Regions from separate parts of the Kocuria sp. KH4 genome, predicted to be linked through region 1. Evidence: riboswitches for the same ligand, from Rfam matches in the RefSeq annotation. Region 1 holds a riboswitch; each other region holds the start of a gene.

Region 1 (4,259 bases):
TCCCCTCGCGGGAGAACGCCACCACCAGGACGAACACCGTCACCACGGTGGCGGTCAGGACGTAGAACCAGCCCATGTTGGTCGCGATCCAGCCGACCACGGCGCTGATGGCCGCGGACGCCTGGTCGGGGGCGAGGATCGCCCACAGGGAGAACAGGACGATGGTGACGGCCGAGCCGGCGAACACCCTCCGGTTGACGGTCGGACGGGGGCGCCGGGCGCCGGCGGGGGCATCACTCCGGGACGTGCTGTCGTGCACGGCAGTGGTCATGGGACGGATCCTCCTGTGGAGAGTGGTCCGGGGCGCAGCGCACCCGGTGACCGGTCCCGGGGGGACCGGACGGGGTGGGACGGCGTCCTCCTGTGGTGGGCCGGTGCGGTGCTGCGGATCACACCGGCCGTGCGCAACATCGTGACACCATCCTTCCGGTTGGTAAAGTCCCTCCCATGAACAATTCCTCCCGGGAGCGGATCCTCGACGGCGCCCTCGAGCTCATCCGCAGCGGCGGCACGGTCTCCCTCGCGTCGGCCGCGCGGCAGGCGGACCTCACCAAGCCCGGGGTGATGTACCACTTCCCCACCAAGGAGGCCCTGATGCTGGCCCTGGTGGACCGGGTGATGGACGGCTGGGACGCGCAGATGGCCCGCCGCCTCTGCGCCCCGCCGGAGCAGGTGCCGGCCGACGAGCGGCTGCGCGCCTACCTGGACTGGTGCCTGTCGGGGGAGGTCGACGAGACGGATCTGGTGATGCTCACGGACCAGCGGCTGCGCGCGACGCTCAAGGAGCGCTGGGTGGCACGGGTGACGCCGTGGGTGGACCTGCCCGAGGACCTGCCCCCCGGGCACCGGAGCCGGCTGCTGGCCGTGCGGCTGCTGGCCGACGGCGTGTGGTTCGCCGACGCCGCGGGCGTCTTCGCCCCCGACCAGCAGGAGCGGGCCCGGCTGCGGGACGTCGCCGAGGCGCTGCTGGCCGGCTGAGCGGCACGGACCCGGCAACGCCCCGCGGCGGCCGCCGCGGGGGTGGCGGGGCGCCGGAACTCGTGTAGAGTGGATCGGAGTTGTTGAGGTTGTCGTTTTTGTATTTCAAGCAGTTCGGCCCATCCGGGTGCAGCAGTTTTTCTGAGAAGACGTTTTCCGCGCATCGCAACTCCTGTGTTTCTCGAACGTCGGGAAACGTACATCTCACGAAAGATCAGGTCTCACCATGACTACCGGTATCGTCAAGTGGTTCAACGCTGACAAGGGCTTCGGCTTCATCACCCCCGAGGACGGCTCCAAGGACGTCTTCGCCCACTTCTCCGCGATCAACTCCAGCGGCTTCCGCTCCCTGAACGAGAACGACCGCGTCGAGTTCGAGACCCAGGACGGCCCGAAGGGCCCCCAGGCCGCGAACATCACCGTCATCTCCTGACGTTAGCTCCGCCGGGCCCACGAGCCCGTTGATCGTCCAGAACCGCCGTCGGGCCTGCGCCCGGCGGCGGTTCTGCCGTACCCCCGCAATCGGCAGGAGCGCGCATGACCGGTCCCGTCCCGCCCCGCCCGCCGGACGAGGAGGACCCCTTCGTGGTGAACCGGGTCCCCGACGCCGAGCTCGACGTCTCCGTGCCCTTCGAGCTCGAGGTCTCCGAGTGGGACCTGGACGCCCCCGCCGAGGGGGCGGGGGGAGAGGGCTGGGGATCGCCCGGGGACTACGGGCTGGAGTGAGGCGCTGCCCCCGCGGGACCCGTTCCGCGGGGGCGCCGACCGCACGGCGAAGGCCGCAGCCCGCCGGGCTGCGGCCTTCGCCGTGTCCCGCCCGCCGGCTACGCCGACAGCGGGAGGGACGCGGGGTGGAGCTTGAAGAACGGGTGCCGGCCGGTCGCGGCCAGGGCGCCGGGGACGAGGAGCTGGCGGTACTTCGCGCACCATTGCGCGGTGCCCGCAGCGTGCTCCGCCGCGGCGGCGAGGTCGTCGGCCTCCGGGCTGAGGTACTCCTGCACGTCGCCGTCGGTCGAGGTGAGCCGGACGAGGTGCAGATCGGGGAGGGCGGTGACGGTGACGTCGACCCACTCCTCCCGCTGGTCGGTGGAGGGTGTTCTTTCTTCGGACATGGTCATGTTTTCTCCTGACGTTCTTGCGGGCATCCGGTGTCGTTGCCCGCCGCTTCGTCATCCGATCCACCCGGGAACATCGGGTTGGCGCGCAGCGGGTCGGAGCCCCTCCGCGGTCCCTCGGGAGGGCGGTCCGCCCTCCGTTCGAGCACGCGGACGCCGCATCTCGAGAAGCAGCTCCAGGCTACCGCGCGCCTCCGACAGACCGACAGGACCGGCATGGCCGGTGTCACCGAACCGTAATGTCGGGGCTCGCCCGGGTGCGCGGGGCCCATTCCAGCGCAGCGATGTGTCGGCGAGGTGTCGCCGCGGTGACGGGGCGGGGAATGCCGGCTCACGCGCCCGGCCGGGCGGGACCGGGCCGGGGCGATGTGGTTGAATGGGGGCAGCTTCAAGAGATCCGGTCGACAAGCTCCGACTTGGCCGGGCACCAACCCCATGTTCACGGGTGGTTCGGATGACGAAGCGGCTCGCATCGCCGCCGTGGCGGCACCCGCTGCGAGCAAGAGCGCCCGAAGGATCCCGGTCATGTCAGACGCCCTTCCCATCGTCGCCGCCCGCCCGGGCGGCCCGGCCCCCGGTCCCGCCGCCCCGGCCGCGCTCGGCTGCGCGGCGATGAGCATCGACGACTACGCCCGCGTGGTGCAGGCGCGCACGGAGTTCGTGGACTTCCTGCTGGCCCCCGCCCGCGGCCGCCTCGCCGCCGCGGCCTGAGGACCGGCGGAGGACCGACCCCGTGGACCTGCTCCTGGACCGATCCGTGCTGCTCGGGGTGCGCACCCCGGAGCGCTCGCCCGAGCTCGCCGGGGTCCTGCGCCGGCACGGCCACCGACGGCTGTTCCTGTCCGCCCTGGTGCTGGGGGAGCTGCTGTCGGACCGGCCCGACGAGGCGCGGTGGACCGAGCAGCTGGAGCTGCGCTTCCCGGACCGCGTGCTGCCCGTGGACGCGGCCGTGAGCAGGGCGTGGGGCGCCCTCGGCGCCGCCGGGACCGCCGATCCGGTGGCCGGGCTGACCGCCGCCACCGCGCTGGTGCACGGGCTCACGGTGCTCAGCGCCGAGCCCGGACGGTACGCCGGCACGGGCGCTCCCGTGCTGGAGGCGGTCCCCGCCCGGGGCTAGGCCTCAGGCGGTCCGTCGGTGGCGGGGACCGTGGGCGCGGGCGCCCAGCGCCACGGCCCGGTCGTAGTGCTCCAGCAGCTGCCCGACCAGCACGTCCCACGTCCGCCCCTGCACGGCGGCGTGCGCGGCGGCCCCGAAGGCGGCCCGCTTGGCCTCGTCGCCGACCAGGTCGGCCACGTGGCCGCGCAGCGCCGCGAGGTCCCCGGGCGGATAGAGCCAGCCGGTGCGGGAGGAGTCGACGAGGTCCACCGGGCCGCCCCGGCCCGTGGCGACCACCGGCACCCCGGAGGCCATGGCCTCCTGCACGGTCTGGCAGAACGTCTCGAACTCGCCCGGGTGCACGAACACGTCGAGGGAGGCCATGATGCGGGCGAGGTCGGCCCCGGAGCGGCGGCCGGTGAAGTGCGCGCCCGGCAGGCGGCGCCGCAGCGCCTCCTCCTCCGGTCCCGAGCCCACGACGACGAGGCGGGTGCCGGGCAGGTCCGCGACCGCGGCGAGGTCCTCGACCTGCTTCTCCGGGGCGATCCGGCCCACGTAGCCCACGATCCGGCGGCCGCCCCCCACCTCGGCCCGCCACCGCTCGTCGCGGTGCCGCGGGCAGAAGCGGGCGGTGTCCACCCCGCGCCGCCACAGGTGGACGTCGCGCACCCCGTGCGCGGTGAGCTGTCCCACCGCCGAGGAGGACGGGGCGAGGGTCAGGGTCGCGGCGTTGTGCATGCTCCGCACGTGCCCCCACAGCAGCTGCTCGAGGAAGGGGGCCCCGTACTTCGCCGTGTAGCCGGGCACGTCCGTCTGGTACACGGCCACGGCCGGCACCCCGAGCTGCTGGGCCGCGAGGATCGCCCGCCGGCCCAGGACGAACGGGGAGGCGACGTGGACGACGTCGGGGCGGAACCGCTCCAGGTGCCGGCGCACCCGGGCCACGGTCCCGCCGGCCACGCGCACGTCGGGATAGCCGGTGAGCGGCAGGGCCGGCAGCCGGTGCACCGGCACGCCGTCGAGGTCCTCGACGACGTCCTCGGCCAGGCGCCCGAGCGGCGCGGGGGCGT
Region 2 (4,259 bases), on a different contig from region 1:
ACCGTGGACCTCTCTGCCCTGTCCCGGGTCGAGGCCTCCGCCGTGGGGCTGCTCCGCCAGGCGCTGGAGGAGCCCGGGCGCACCGGTCGAGGGGGTGCGGTGCGGCTGGTGCTGCCTGCGCCGGCGCCTCTAACCGGGGGTAGCGTCGATGGTGTCGGCGACCACGGTGGCCGGCTTCCCGAGGGGTCGCTGCGCGGCGTGGGTGCCGGCCAGGAGGTGGCGGCATGATCGGTCACCGGCAGACCCACACCGACACCCTCAGTGATCCGGCGGGCGCGTCGTGGCGTGCACCCGGGCTCGACGTGCTGGAAGGCAGCACACGGCTGGGTCCGGGCGAGGCGTTCCCGGCGGATCTGGGGTCGCTGACGCTGGTGGAGCTGCAGGTCCTCCACTCCCGGGTGTCCCTGCAGCTGGAGGACGAATACCTGGAAGCCCCGGCAGGCCCGCACCCGGTGACCCTGGATCGCCACCAGGAACTCCTGGACGCCCTTGACGCCCACCACCGCACCGACGCCCTCAGTGATCCGGCGGGTGCGTCGTGGCGTGCACCCGGGCTCGACGTGCTGGAAGGCAGCACACGGCTGGGTCCGGGCGAGGCGTTCCCGGCGGATCTGGGGTCGCTGACGCTGGTGGAGCTGCAGGTCCTCCACTCCCGGGTGTCCCTGCAGTTGGAGGACGAATACCTGGAAGCCCCGGCAGGCCCGCACCCGGTGACCCTGGATCGCCACCAGGAACTCCTGGACGCCCTCGACGCCCACCGCCACGCTCGTGAGGGCGAGGGATGGTGAGTGCGCCCGGGTCCTCGGTCGCCGTGCTGCCGGCCCACGCGTTGACGCCGGGACGGATCGTGGAGATCTGGGACCAGGACACGTTCTGCTACCACGCCCAGGTCGAAGAACACGTCCCCCGCCTCGCAGTGGCCTGGGTGCGCGAAGTCGGCCTAGGACACCGCCGACTCGTCCTCACCGACCAGTGCCGCCACCCCGGGCGCACGGAACCGGCACCGGAGGGCCCGCCGCGATAACCCCACCTCCCCCTGGCCCCGTCCGGTGGGTACACGGCCGACGGCCCGGGCCCCGGCGCGTGGTGCGCCGGGACCCGGGCGTCGTGCGCCGGCGGGCGGGGACTCAGCCCGCGCAATCCCTGCAGTAGCTGGTGCCCGCACTGGTGCGGACGGGCTGGGGGCGGTGACGGATCAGGAAACAGATGCGGCAGGTGAACTCGTCGCTGCGCTCGAGGATGACCGCCACGCTGAGCTCTTCATGCGAGAGGCCGCCCCAGGCAGGTCGATGCCCTCGATGTGGATCACCACCGCGCCAGGAACCATGCTCTGCCAAAAGGTGCAGGGACGCAGTGGTGTCCTTCAGCGTTTAGTGATGCATCAAGTTACTATGGGGTACAGAAAGAGCGGGGACGGCATAGGGGCGGCAGGGGCTATTGATGACAGGCGCACTGATCACGGTGACCACTCGCGCCGGTGCGTTCCTGACCGCGGTGGTCCTCGCGGGGCTGTGGCTGTCCATCAGGGCTGACCAAGCACTGGACCCGGTCTGGATGGCACTGCTGATGGCCGGGGTGCTCATGCTGACCCTCGGGGTCGTGTCGAAGTTCGAGCGCAGCTCGCGCCTCTGGGCCCGCCAAGCGGAAGCGCAAATGCTGGCACGCCGGCGCGAGCTGCAATCGCTGGGAATCACCTCGACCCCTTCGCCTCGGATGTATTCCAGCGCACGGTAAGAGCACGCAGTCGGTTAGCCCACGGCGGCCACGAGCAAGCCACCTTACATAGGGCCCGTTAGCGGCGGACCGTGCCGCGGTGGAAGCTGGTCATACGCCCCGGGTTGCCACGATCGACGAGCGGGGCAGGGGAGAGCGCTCCTGTGGTGCCGGAGGACGAAGCCGATGGCTCCGTGCACGGCTCCCAGGATCCGGTTGACGCCGTTCACCACGCCGTTGACGACGCCACCCCCAGGCGGGCGTCATCTTCTCCGCGCACAACGCCCTCGACGACACCCTGGTCTTCCGCCAGGACATCACTGGGCCCACGATGAGGGCCGGGCGGCCGGCCGTCACAACCTGTCACAAACCCGGCCCGACGTCGGCCGAAGCGGCCGAGCGCGGCCGCCCGGCCCGAATGTGTCCCCACGTGTGTTTTTGTGACGACCGACCCCACCGTCCGTTGGACTGCAGAGCCGTCCATCGAGTGGGATGAGCGCACCACACCATCCAGAGCGGCCGAGAGATCTGGCTCGACGACGCCGCAGCAACCAGTCAGCCGACCCCGGGACATCGGGACCGGCGGGCACGGTGCTACCGCCAGGACCGATGGAGGATCGAATGCATCACCACGCCACCCAACAGGTCCACGCCGGCCGGGCACCGGACCCACTGACCGGGGCGGTCGTGCCGCCGATCGACCGGACCAGCACCTTCGTGCAGGACGGCATCACCGTGCTGCGCGGCGGCCACGAGTACAGCCGGAGGTCCACCACCCCGCCGCGGACCGGTCAGCGCCGCGTCACCGCTGCGGCCCGGGTAACCGGCAGCCCGGAGACCCGGACCGACGTCGTCCGGGCAGCGCCGGGGGTGCCAGGAGCATGACTGAGGCGACCTTCGGGAGGGCAGTGCACGAGCAGCAGGGAAGGACGTTCGAGATGAGTACGCACCTGGCAGGCAGGCCCCCGGTCCACAGTGAGGAATCGATGCATCAGACCACCAGGACGAACGACTTCACGTTCGGTATCAGCACGACCCGCTTCGATGAGGACTACTGCCCGTCGTCCAGTTCCCGGGGCACCACGAACTTCGCGAACCTGGCCCGCGGCGAGAACCGTCGGCAGAACCTCCGGAACACCCTGACCATGATCAATAATCGCTTCAACGACCTGGCCCACTGGGACAATCCCAGCCGGGATCGCTATGCCGTGGAGATTGAGATCGTCTCCGTGGACCTGCACGTCGCCGCCGACGGCGACGACGCGGTATTCCCCCTGATCGAGGTCCTCGACGTGCAGATCCTCGACACGCTGGCCAATGTGCACATCGACGGGATCGTGGGGAACAACTTCTCGTCCTACCTGCGGGACTACGACTTCAGCGTGGTGCTGCCGGAACACCACGCGAAGGTGTCCCGGTCCAGCATCCCCGATGACTTCGGCGAATTGCACGGGAAGCTCTTCACGCACTTCCTGGACTCCGATGCCTACCGCGAGCGGTTCCCTCAGCCGCCCGTGATCTGCATCAGCGTCTCGAGCACCAAGACGTACCGTCGGCTCGAGAACCACCATCCGATCCTCGGGGTCGAGTATCGGCAGGACGAATCCTCCTTGACGGATCGATACTTCGAGCAGATGGGACTGCGGGTCCGCTACTTCATGCCCCGCGGCGCGGTCGCGCCCCTGGCGTTCTATTTCCGGGGCGATCTCCTCAACGACTATTCCAGCCTGGCACTCATCGGTCTCATCAGCACGATGGAGACGTTCCAGAAGATCTATCGCCCGGAGATCTACAACGCCAATGCGGCGGCTGGTCGGATCTACCGGCCGAGCCTGGAGAGCCGAGACCACTCGGTGACGCAGATCGCCTACGACCGCGAGGAGCGCAGTCAGCTGGCCCTCATGCAGGGGAAGTTCACGGAGGAGCACTTCGTGAAGCCACACCAGACCCTCCTGGAGCAGTGGGCCGCGGCCCACTCCGGACGAGAGACGGAAGATCACGGATGAACACTCTGTTGCCCACCACCATCGTCGGCAGCCTGCCCAAGCCCTCCTGGCTCGCTGAAGGTGAGACGCTGTGGTCCCCCTGGAAGCTGGACGGCGAGGAACTGCGCGAGGGCAAGCGGGATGCGCTGAGCCTGGCCGTGGACGAGCAGCGCCAGGCGGGTATCGACATCGTCAGCGACGGCGAACAGACCCGTCAGCACTTTGTCACCACGTTCATCGAACACCTCAGCGGCGTCGACTTCGAACACCGGGAAACGGTGCGGATCCGTGACCGCTACGACGCGAGCGTCCCGACGGTCGTCGGCGCGGTGGGCCGTGAGCGGTCGGTTTTCCTCGACGACGCGAAGGCCCTCCGCGCGCGGACCAGCCGGCCCATCAAGTGGACGCTTCCCGGTCCGATGACCATGATCGACACCCTCTACGACAAGCACTACAGGAGCCGCGAAAAGCTCGCCTGGGAGTTCGCGAAGATCCTCAACCAGGAGGCCAAAGAGCTGGAGGCGGCGGGCGTCGACATCATCCAGTTCGACGAGCCTGCCT
Region 3 (4,259 bases), on a different contig from region 1:
TGGCCTCGGTCCCGCCGCCGTAGACGTCGTAGACGCCCGGGATGTCGGCCAGGAACAGCGAGGCGAAGCCGCCCTCCTCGAGGGTGCGGGCCAGGGACGTCCAGTACTCCAGCGTGTCGAACCCTGCGACCCCGGCCTCGGGGTGGCGCCACAGACCCGGTGACTGGTGCACGGGCACCATCATGTCGAAGGCGTTCAGCAGCAGGGGGCGGCTCATGCGGTGGTCCTCTCGGTGGTGGTCCCGGCGGCGGCGCCGACCGGTGCGCGGTCGGCCCCGGCCGCGGTGGAACCGGCGTGCAGGTCGGTGAGCTCGGCGCCGCGCTGCTGGCGGGCGGGGTCCTTCGCGGCCAGGGCGGCGACGACGGAGAGCACGGACAGCCCGGAGAGGTATCCGGCGATCAGCCACGGGGTGTCCCCGCCGGCGGCGAACAGCAGGGCGGCGATCATCGGCATCAGCCCGCCGCCCAGGACGGTGCCGACCTGGTAGCCGAAGCTCACCCCCGAGTACCGCACGTGCACGGGGAACTGCTCGGCGAACCAGGCCGCCTGCGGTCCGTAGATGGCGTCGTGGACGAGGTTGATGCCGAGGACCACCACGAGCGGGAGCAGGGCGAGCGGGCCGGAGCCGAGGAAGGCGAACAGCACCCAGCCGAAGACGCCGATCGCCGCGTAGGCGCTCACCGAGACGACCCTGCGGCCCACCCGGTCCGACAGCCAGCCCCAGAAGGGGGTGGTGAACAGGCCGATGGCCGAGGCGATCATCACCGCGGTCACGCCGGAGGAGCTGTCCCCGCGCACGTCCCGCAGGTAGGTGAGCATGTAGACCGTCACCAGGTAGTAGACGGCGTTCTGGGCCAGGCGCAGGCCGACCGTGACCAGCAGCGGGCGGCGGTGGTGGAGCAGCAGCTCCCGCAGGGGTGCTGCGGCCACGTTGCCCGAGGCCCGGTGCTCCAGGAACTCGGGGGCGTCGGCCACGCCGAGGCGGATCCACAGGCCGACCGCCACCAGCAGCGCCGAGAGCAGGAAGGGGATGCGCCAGCCGTAGGCGGCGAACTGCTCCGCGCTCATGACGTGCTGCACGACGAAGAACGCGCCGGTGGCCAGCAGCATGCCGGCCGAGGAGCCGATCTGGGTGAAGGACCCGAAGAACCCGCGGTGCCGGGCCGGGGAGTGCTCCACGCTCAGCAGCGCGGAGCCGCCCCATTCGGCGCCGGCGGACAGGCCCTGCAGGATCCGCAGGGCGACGAGCCCGACGACGGCCCACCAGCCGATCACCTCGTAGGTCGGCAGCAGGCCGATCAGGGTGGAGGCCACGCCCATGAGCAGCAGGGAGGCCACGAGCAGGGCCTTGCGGCCGATCCGGTCGCCCAGGTGGCCGGCGACGATCCCGCCCAGGGGCCGGGCGATCACCCCGACCGCGAGGGTGGCGAAGGAGGCGACGATGCCGCCGAGCTCGGTGGCCATGGGGAAGAACTGGACGTTGAAGACCAGTGCGGCGGCGGTGCCGTAGAGGTAGAAGTCGTACCACTCGATGGTGGTGCCGGCGAAGGCCGAGGCCAGGACGCGCTTCTTGCCGTGGACGACGCTGGTGCGTCCCGCGGCGGCCGTGGTCGGGGTGGTCATGCGTCAGACTCCTGGGGTTCGGTCGGCGGCGGTCCTGGCGTCGCCGATGGCGTTCAGGCCCTCCGGCAGGGTGCCGTTGATGAGGTAGTCGCCGAGGGCGCGGGCCCGGAAGGCGATCGGGTTGTGGGTGGCCACGGTCTGGGCGTTGCGCCAGTGCCGGTCCAGGCCCTTGGCCGTAGACGTGGCGGACGCGCCCACCGTGAGGAACAAGTCCTGGGCGGCGCCGAGCGCCAGCTCCGGCACGGTGACCTGGGCGTGCTCCACGGCGATCTCGGACTCGTGCAGCGCCGCCGGGAGGGTCCCGGTGAACTCCGGGCGGTCGGCGCCGGACGCCGCGGCGGCGGCGATCCCGGCGTCCAGGGCGCGGGCGGCGTGCAGCACGGTGGCCTCCGCGGCGAAGGCCTTGGCGGAGATCCGGCCGGTCGCCTCCTGGATCAGCGGGTCCTCGCGGAACGGCAGGCCGAGGCCGGTGTTGAAGGTCCGCCGGCGGGTGGCGATGGTCCCCACGGCGTCCCGCCGGGCGGCGCGGGCGATGCCGGCCAGCACGGCCAGCAGCACGAGCTGGAAGAAGGCGGCCTCGTGGACGGCCTCCGCGCTGCCGGCGGTGCGGTCCAGCACGGCGTCGTCCGGGACGCGCACGCGGTCGAAGTGGCGGTGCCGGTGCCGGTGAGCTTCTGCCCGAAGCCGTCCCAGTCGTCCTCGAGCGTGACCCCCGGGGCGTCCGTGGCGACCACGGCGAAGCGGCGCCCGTCCCGGCCGTCGAGGGCGGCCGAGACGCGGGTGTAGTCGCAGAAGATGGAGCCGGTGGCGTAGAACTTCCGGCCGGTGATCTCCCATCCCTCGGCGGTGCGGCGCAGCACGGTGTTCAGCGTGCCCAGCGCGTTGCCGCCCTTCTCCGTGGAGGCGTTGCCGACGGTGGCCCCGGCCAGCACCCGCGGGTACCAGACGTCCTGGAGCTCCCGGGGCAGGAAGCGCAGGGACTCCACGAAGCCGGCGTGGGAGCGGTAGAGGTGGGCGATGTTGGAGTCCGCCTCGGCCAGGTCGACCAGCAGCCGGGTGAAGTCCTCGATGCCGACGCCGGGACCGCCGTGGGCCGCCGGGACGCGCAGGGCGCCGAATCCGGCCCGGTCCAGCCGGCCGACCTCCTCGTGGGGCAGCGCGCGCCGGAGGTCCCGGGTCAGGGAGCCGGCGGCGATCTCCGCGAACAGCGGCCCGAAGTGCTCGCTCAGCCCGGCGTAGTCGCCCGGCAGACCGGCGGCGAGGTTCGTGCCGGCGCGGGGACGGGTGGGAGTCCCCTCGTCCGTGGTGCGGGTCATGCGGTGGTCCTTCCGGTCGCACCGAGGAGTGCCGGCCGTCCGGTCGCGCCGGGGCGGGCCCGGCGACGACGGCGCCGGGGGCCGGCGTCACGGGGCGACTGCAGATCCGGGATCTCCATCGGTTCTGGCCTTAGCACCCTGACCCCTGCGAAGGACGGGTTGCTGCGGCGTCGTCGAGCCAGATCTCTCGGCCGCTCTGAATGGGACGGATGACATCGCACCAGACCGCGGGGGTGCGGAGCCACCCGGTGACCGTCACATGTCATCGGGTGTCACGGGCACGTCACAGACGGTCATGTCCTCCCGGATGGTGTACGCATCCGCCGCGGCCGCACCGGCGGGGGACGGATCAGTAGCGCGGCCGCTCCGGCTCCACCAGCTCCGCCCAGGCCAGCACCCCGCCCTCGAGGTGGCGGAGCCGCTCCTCCCGGCCGGCGTAGAACGGGCGCAGCGCGGCGAGGGCGCTCGCCGAGCGGGCGCCGGCCTTGCAGTGCAGCACGAGGTCCGCGCCCCGGGCCTCCGGCGGCAGGGCGGCCGGCCCCCGATCCAGCAGCTCCGGGAGCGGCACCGGCACGGCGCCGGGGATGGCCAGGAGCTGCCGCTCCCAGTCCTCCCGCACGTCGACCAGCACGAAGTCCGCCTCGCCGCGCGCCCGCCGTGCCAGCAGCCGGGCCAGCTCGGCTGCCCCGACGGTCTCGGCGGGCTCCGCCCCGCCGCCGGGCGGCGGGGCGACGGCCTCGGGCCGGGCGACGGCGGTGACCGGGGCGGCGTCGGGGTCCGGGCTCAGGCGCATCTCGCGCCAGGTCATGGCCAGGGCGTCGTGCAGCAGCACCCGCCCGAGCAGGGGCTCGCCGGTGCCGGTGATCAGCTTGACGGCCTCGGTGACCATCACCGCGCCCACGGTGGCGGGGAGCATGCCGAAGACCCCGCCCTCGGCGCAGCTGGGGACCTCCCCGTCCGGCGGCGCCTCGGGGTAGAGGTCCCGGTAGGTGGGCCCGTGGCCGGCCCAGAAGACGCTGACCTGCCCCTCGAAGCGCAGGATGGAGCCCCACACGCAGGGGATCCCGGTCAGGGCGGCGGCGTCGCCGACCACGTAGCGGGTCGCGAAGTTGTCCGCGCCGTCGAGGACGAGGTCGTACTCTCCGAGGATCCGCAGGGCGTTGTCCGCCGTGAGCCGGCAGGGGTGGGTGCGCACCCGCACGAGCGGGTTGAGCGCGGCCACGGCCTCCGCGGCGGAGTCCGCCTTGGGCCGGCCGACGTCGGCGGTTCGGTGCACCACCTGGCGCTGCAGGTTGGAGACCGCCACGACGTCGTCGTCGA
Region 4 (4,259 bases), on a different contig from region 1:
GGAAGACCCCGCCGAGGGTCCCGACGTCCTCCCCGAAGACGACGACGGCGTCGTCGGCGGCCAGGGCGTCGGCGAGGGCGGTGTTGAGGGCCTGGGCGAAGGAGGCCGTCGGGGCGGCCGGGGTGCGCCCGGACGGGGCGGGGGCCTGGAGGGTGCTCACGGTGCGGTCTCCTCTCGGGCGAGCTCGGCGGCCAGGAACTGCTCCTGCTCGGCGAGCTGCGGGGTCTGCTCGGTGTAGACGTGGCGGAAGAGCGCGCGCGGGTCGACCTCCACGTCGGCGTTCATGCCGTCGCGCAGGGCCGCGGCGACGTCCTCGGCGGCGGCGGCGATGCGCTGCTCGGCCGCGTCGTCGAGCAGGCCCTCCCCGGCCAGGTAGGCGCGCATGCGGGTCACGGGGTCCTTGGCGATCCACTCCTGCACCTCGGCGTCGTCGCGGTAGCGGGTCGCGTCGTCGGCGTTGGTGTGGGCCTGCATGCGGTAGGTGTGGGCCTCCAGGAGGAGGGGCTCGGACTCGGCGCGGGCCAGGTCCACGGCGCGGCCCAGCGTGGCGAGCAGGGCCACCAGGTCGTTGCCGTCCACCCGCTCCCCGGCCATGCCGTAGCCGACCGCCTTGTGGGCCAGGCTGGGGGCGGCCGACTGCTGGGACAGGGGCACGGAGATCGCGTAGCCGTTGTTCTGCACGAAGAACACGACCGGCAGCTTGAACACGGCGGCGAAGTTCAGGGCCTCGTGGAAGTCGCCCTCGCTCGTGGCGCCGTCGCCGCACATGGCCAGGACCACGGTGTCCTCGCCGCGCAGCTTCGCGGCGTGGGCCACGCCCACCGCGTGCAGCAGCTGGGTGGTGAGCGGGGTCGACTGGATGCCGACGTGGTGCTCGTGGGGGTCGTAGCCCCCGTGCCACTCGCCGCGGAAGATCGACATCACGTCCAGGGGCCGCACGCCCCGGGTCATCACGGCCACGGTGTCCCGGTAGGTGGGGAACAGCCAGTCGCCCGGCCGCAGGCACAGGGCGGCGGCGACCTGGCAGGCCTCCTGCCCGTGGCTGGAGGGGTAGACGGCCATCCGGCCCTGGCGCACCAGCGCGGAGTTCTGGTCGTTGACCCGGCGGCCCACCACCAGCTTCTCGTAGGCGCCCAGCAGCACGTCCCCCGCGGGCAGCGGGTACTCGTGGCCGGGCTCGGTGCCCTGCTCGTGGGCCGGCAGCAGGCGGCCGGCGGGGTCCACCATCCGGATCTCGCCGCGGGCCGGGAGCATGTACTGCTCCGGCGTGATGCCGAAGCTCTGGGAGGCCCGGAGGATCGGGTCCTCGGGGGTCTCGACGGTCTGGCTCATGGTGTCCCCTCGGTCGGTCCCCGGTCCGGGTGGGGACGCGGGACGGCGGGAAGGCCGCTGAAGTTCTGTCCGCCCAGTATGGGAAGAACAGCCGGTTCGTATCCAGGCGCCCGGGAAAGTCCAGATTCCTGCGCGCAGGGGTGCCGTCCGCGTGGACGAAATGTTCTACTGTGGCGTGGGACACACGCATTCGTCCGACATAGGTCCCGCCCTCATGTCCCGCCCTCGCACCCCGCCCCGAAGGAGCCCGCCGTGCCCTCGACCCCCGTCCCGCTGGACGAGACCGACCGCAAGATCCTCGCCGAGCTCTCCCGGGACGCCCGGCAGTCGGTGACCGCGATCGCCGCGGCCGTGCACGTCTCCCGCGCCCACGCCTACGCCCGCATCAACCGGCTGCGCGACGAAGGGGTGATCCTGCGCTTCGGCACCGTGATCGACCCGGTGCGCGCCGGGCTGCAGGCCTCGGCCTACGTGACGCTGAAGCTGCAGCAGAACACCTGGCGGGAGCTGTGCGGGCAGCTGCAGGCGATCCCGGCGGTGCACCACATCGCCTTGGTGGGCGGGAACTTCGACGTCATGCTGCTGGTGCGCGCCGTGGACACGGTGCACCTGCGGCAGGTGATCTTCGAGCACGTCCAGCAGCTGCCCGGCGTGGTGGACACCCAGACGTTCCTGATCTTCGAGGACATCGACACCCGGGCGTGACCCGCCCCGGCGCGCGGGCCGTCACGGACGTCGTCACGGGGGTGTCACGAACGGCGTCACGATCCGTCACGGACGTCATCTTCGGTCGTGGAACGGCGCCGGTGCGCCTCCCGCATAGTGTGGTCCCAGCTTCACGAGACGCGACCGCCAAGCTCCGACTGGGTCGCGCACCAACCCCATGCTCACCGGGTGGTTCGGATGAGGAAGCGGCCTGCATCCCCGTTGCCGTGCGACGGGTGACCGGTGCGGGTAAGAGCAAGCGCACAGGAGCCGCGCCATGTCCCTCCCCGTGACCGACCAGGACCTCTCGACCCGGCAGATCCACGCCGGCGCCGACCACGACCCCGGGCAGCGCACCCTCACGGTGCCGATCTACCAGAGCGCCGCCTTCGAGTTCCCGGACTACGAGGCCGCCCGGCAGATGTTCGCCCAGACCCGGGCCGGCTTCACCTACACCCGCACCGGCAACCCGACGGTCGCCGTGCTCGAGCAGCGGATCAGCGAGCTCGAGGGCGGGAGGGGAGCCGTGGCCACCGGCTCGGGGCAGGCCGCGGTGGCCGTGGCGCTGCTGGCCCTGCTCGGCCAGGGGGAGGACAGGCACCTGGTCGCCTCCGAGAAGCTCTACGGCGGGACCGTGGACCTGCTCACCGACTCGCTGGCCGACCACGGCGTCGAGGTGGACTTCGTGGACCCCACCGTCCCCGGCGCCTGGGCCGCGGCCGTGCGCCCCGACACCCGGGCCTTCCTGCTCGAGTCCATCGGCAACCCGCTGGCCACGCTGCCGGACCTGCCCGGGATCGCCGACGTCGCCCGGGCGGCCCGGGTGCCCGTCGTCGTCGACAACACCCTCGCCTCCCCGGCGCTGTACCGGCCGCTGGAGAAGGGCGCGGACATCGTGGTGCACTCGGCCACCAAGTTCCTCGGCGGCCACGGCAACGCCCTCGCCGGGGCGGTCGTGGACGGCGGGACGTTCGACTGGTCCGCGCAGCCCGAGAGGTGGCCGCAGTTCACCCGCGCCCGCGCCCGCTGGGGCGGGCAGAGCCTGCTCGACAGGTGCGCCGGCGCCAGCCCCTACCTGCACCTGGTCCGGGCCAAGTACGTGCACGACCTCGGCACCACGCTGTCCCCGTTCAACGCCAGCCAGATCCTGCAGGGCACCGAGACCCTCGACCTGCGGGTGGCCCGGCACACGGCCTCGGCGCTGACCGTGGCCGAGTTCCTCGCCGGTCACCCCGCCGTCGCACGCGTGCACCACCCCGGGCTGCCGGGGGACCCCGGGGCCGGGATCGCGGCCCGGGACTTCCCCCGCGGCACCGGCTCCGTGTTCTCCTTCGACCTCGCGGCCCCGGACGCCGCCGTGGGGCCCTTCATCGACGGGCTGCGGCTGTTCAAGCTGGTCGCCAACATCGGCGACACCCGCAGCCTCGTGGCCCACCCGGCCGCGATGACCCACTGCCGGCTCACGCCCGAGCAGCGCCGGGCCGGCGGGATCGCCGAGACCACCATCCGGCTCTCGGTCGGCCTCGAGGCCCCGCAGGACCTCGTGGCCGACCTCGGCCAGGCCCTCGACGCCGTGCTCGAGACCGTTTCGAACTTCCGGAAGTGAGCCCCACCATGAGTCAGACCGTCACCACCCGCCGGCAGGGCTTCACCACCACCGCCGTCCACGCCGGCCAGCAGCCCGACCCGCTGACCGGGGCCGTCATCCCGCCGGTCTACCAGACCTCCACCTTCGCCCAGGACGGGATCAACGTCCTGCGCGCCGGCCACGAGTACAGCCGCGGCTCGAACCCCACCCGCAACGGCTTCGAGGAGCAGCTCGCGGCCCTGGAGCACGGCGAGCGCGGGTTCGCCTTCGCCTCCGGGATCGCCGCCGAGGACGCGCTGCTGCGGGCGGTGCTGCGCCCGGGCGAGCACGTGGTGCTCGGCGCCGACGGCTACGGCGGCACCAACCGGCTGATCACCCGGGTGCTCGCCCCGTGGGGGATCGGTCACACGCCCGTGGAGATCACCGACCTCGACGCCGTCCGCGCCGCGGTCCGTCCCGGGGACACCGCGGTCCTGTGGCTGGAGACGCCCTCCAACCCGCTGCTCGGCATCGCCGACGTCGCGGCCTGGGCGGAGCTGGCCCGGGAGGCGGGGGCGCTGCTCGTGGTGGACAACACCTTCGCGTCCCCGTACCTGCAGAACCCGCTGCTGCTCGGCGCCCACGCCGTGGTGCA

The links. Region 1 has a riboswitch for S-adenosylmethionine ahead of ACWCOM_RS09545 (hypothetical protein). Riboswitches for the same ligand answer to the same signal wherever they lie in the genome.
Region 2: it holds a riboswitch for S-adenosylmethionine, as region 1 does, so the genes downstream of both, ACWCOM_RS15785 (hypothetical protein) here and ACWCOM_RS09545 (hypothetical protein) in region 1, are expected to answer to the same signal.
Region 3: it holds a riboswitch for S-adenosylmethionine, as region 1 does, so the genes downstream of both, ACWCOM_RS02145 (acyl-CoA dehydrogenase family protein) here and ACWCOM_RS09545 (hypothetical protein) in region 1, are expected to answer to the same signal.
Region 4: it holds a riboswitch for S-adenosylmethionine, as region 1 does, so the genes downstream of both, ACWCOM_RS10790 (O-acetylhomoserine aminocarboxypropyltransferase/cysteine synthase family protein) here and ACWCOM_RS09545 (hypothetical protein) in region 1, are expected to answer to the same signal.

The regions. Positions count from the first base shown of each region.
Region 1 is NZ_JBSJYX010000010.1:100,698-104,956, forward strand. Features, by position in the region: gene betT (choline BCCT transporter BetT) at 1-271, opposite strand, end outside; gene ACWCOM_RS09530 (TetR/AcrR family transcriptional regulator) at 448-978, shown strand; gene cspE (transcription antiterminator/RNA stability regulator CspE) at 1,205-1,411, shown strand; gene ACWCOM_RS09540 (hypothetical protein) at 1,516-1,704, shown strand; gene ACWCOM_RS09545 (hypothetical protein) at 1,803-2,096, opposite strand; SAM riboswitch class IV at 2,105-2,218, opposite strand; SAM riboswitch class IV at 2,480-2,605, shown strand; gene ACWCOM_RS09550 (hypothetical protein) at 2,619-2,804, shown strand; gene ACWCOM_RS09555 (PIN domain-containing protein) at 2,827-3,210, shown strand; gene ACWCOM_RS09560 (glycosyltransferase family 4 protein) at 3,214-4,259, opposite strand, start outside.
Region 2 is NZ_JBSJYX010000026.1:13,014-17,272, reverse strand. Features, by position in the region: gene ACWCOM_RS15805 (hypothetical protein) at 1-228, shown strand, start outside; gene ACWCOM_RS15800 (hypothetical protein) at 225-788, shown strand; gene ACWCOM_RS15795 (DUF4193 family protein) at 1,128-1,250, opposite strand; gene ACWCOM_RS15790 (hypothetical protein) at 1,441-1,734, shown strand; SAM riboswitch class I at 2,217-2,329, shown strand; gene ACWCOM_RS15785 (hypothetical protein) at 2,335-2,598, shown strand; gene ACWCOM_RS15780 (DUF1852 domain-containing protein) at 2,700-3,719, shown strand; gene ACWCOM_RS15775 (methionine synthase) at 3,716-4,259, shown strand, end outside.
Region 3 is NZ_JBSJYX010000002.1:4,903-9,161, forward strand. Features, by position in the region: gene ACWCOM_RS02135 (LLM class flavin-dependent oxidoreductase) at 1-217, opposite strand, end outside; gene ACWCOM_RS02140 (MFS transporter) at 214-1,623, opposite strand; partial or broken gene ACWCOM_RS02145 (acyl-CoA dehydrogenase family protein) at 1,627-2,939, opposite strand; SAM riboswitch class I at 3,052-3,146, opposite strand; gene moeB (molybdopterin-synthase adenylyltransferase MoeB) at 3,289-4,259, opposite strand, start outside.
Region 4 is NZ_JBSJYX010000013.1:21,410-25,668, reverse strand. Features, by position in the region: gene ACWCOM_RS10805 (alpha-ketoacid dehydrogenase subunit beta) at 1-160, opposite strand, end outside; gene ACWCOM_RS10800 (thiamine pyrophosphate-dependent enzyme) at 157-1,332, opposite strand; gene ACWCOM_RS10795 (Lrp/AsnC family transcriptional regulator) at 1,585-2,037, shown strand; SAM riboswitch class IV at 2,167-2,299, shown strand; gene ACWCOM_RS10790 (O-acetylhomoserine aminocarboxypropyltransferase/cysteine synthase family protein) at 2,315-3,643, shown strand; gene ACWCOM_RS10785 (cystathionine gamma-synthase) at 3,652-4,259, shown strand, end outside.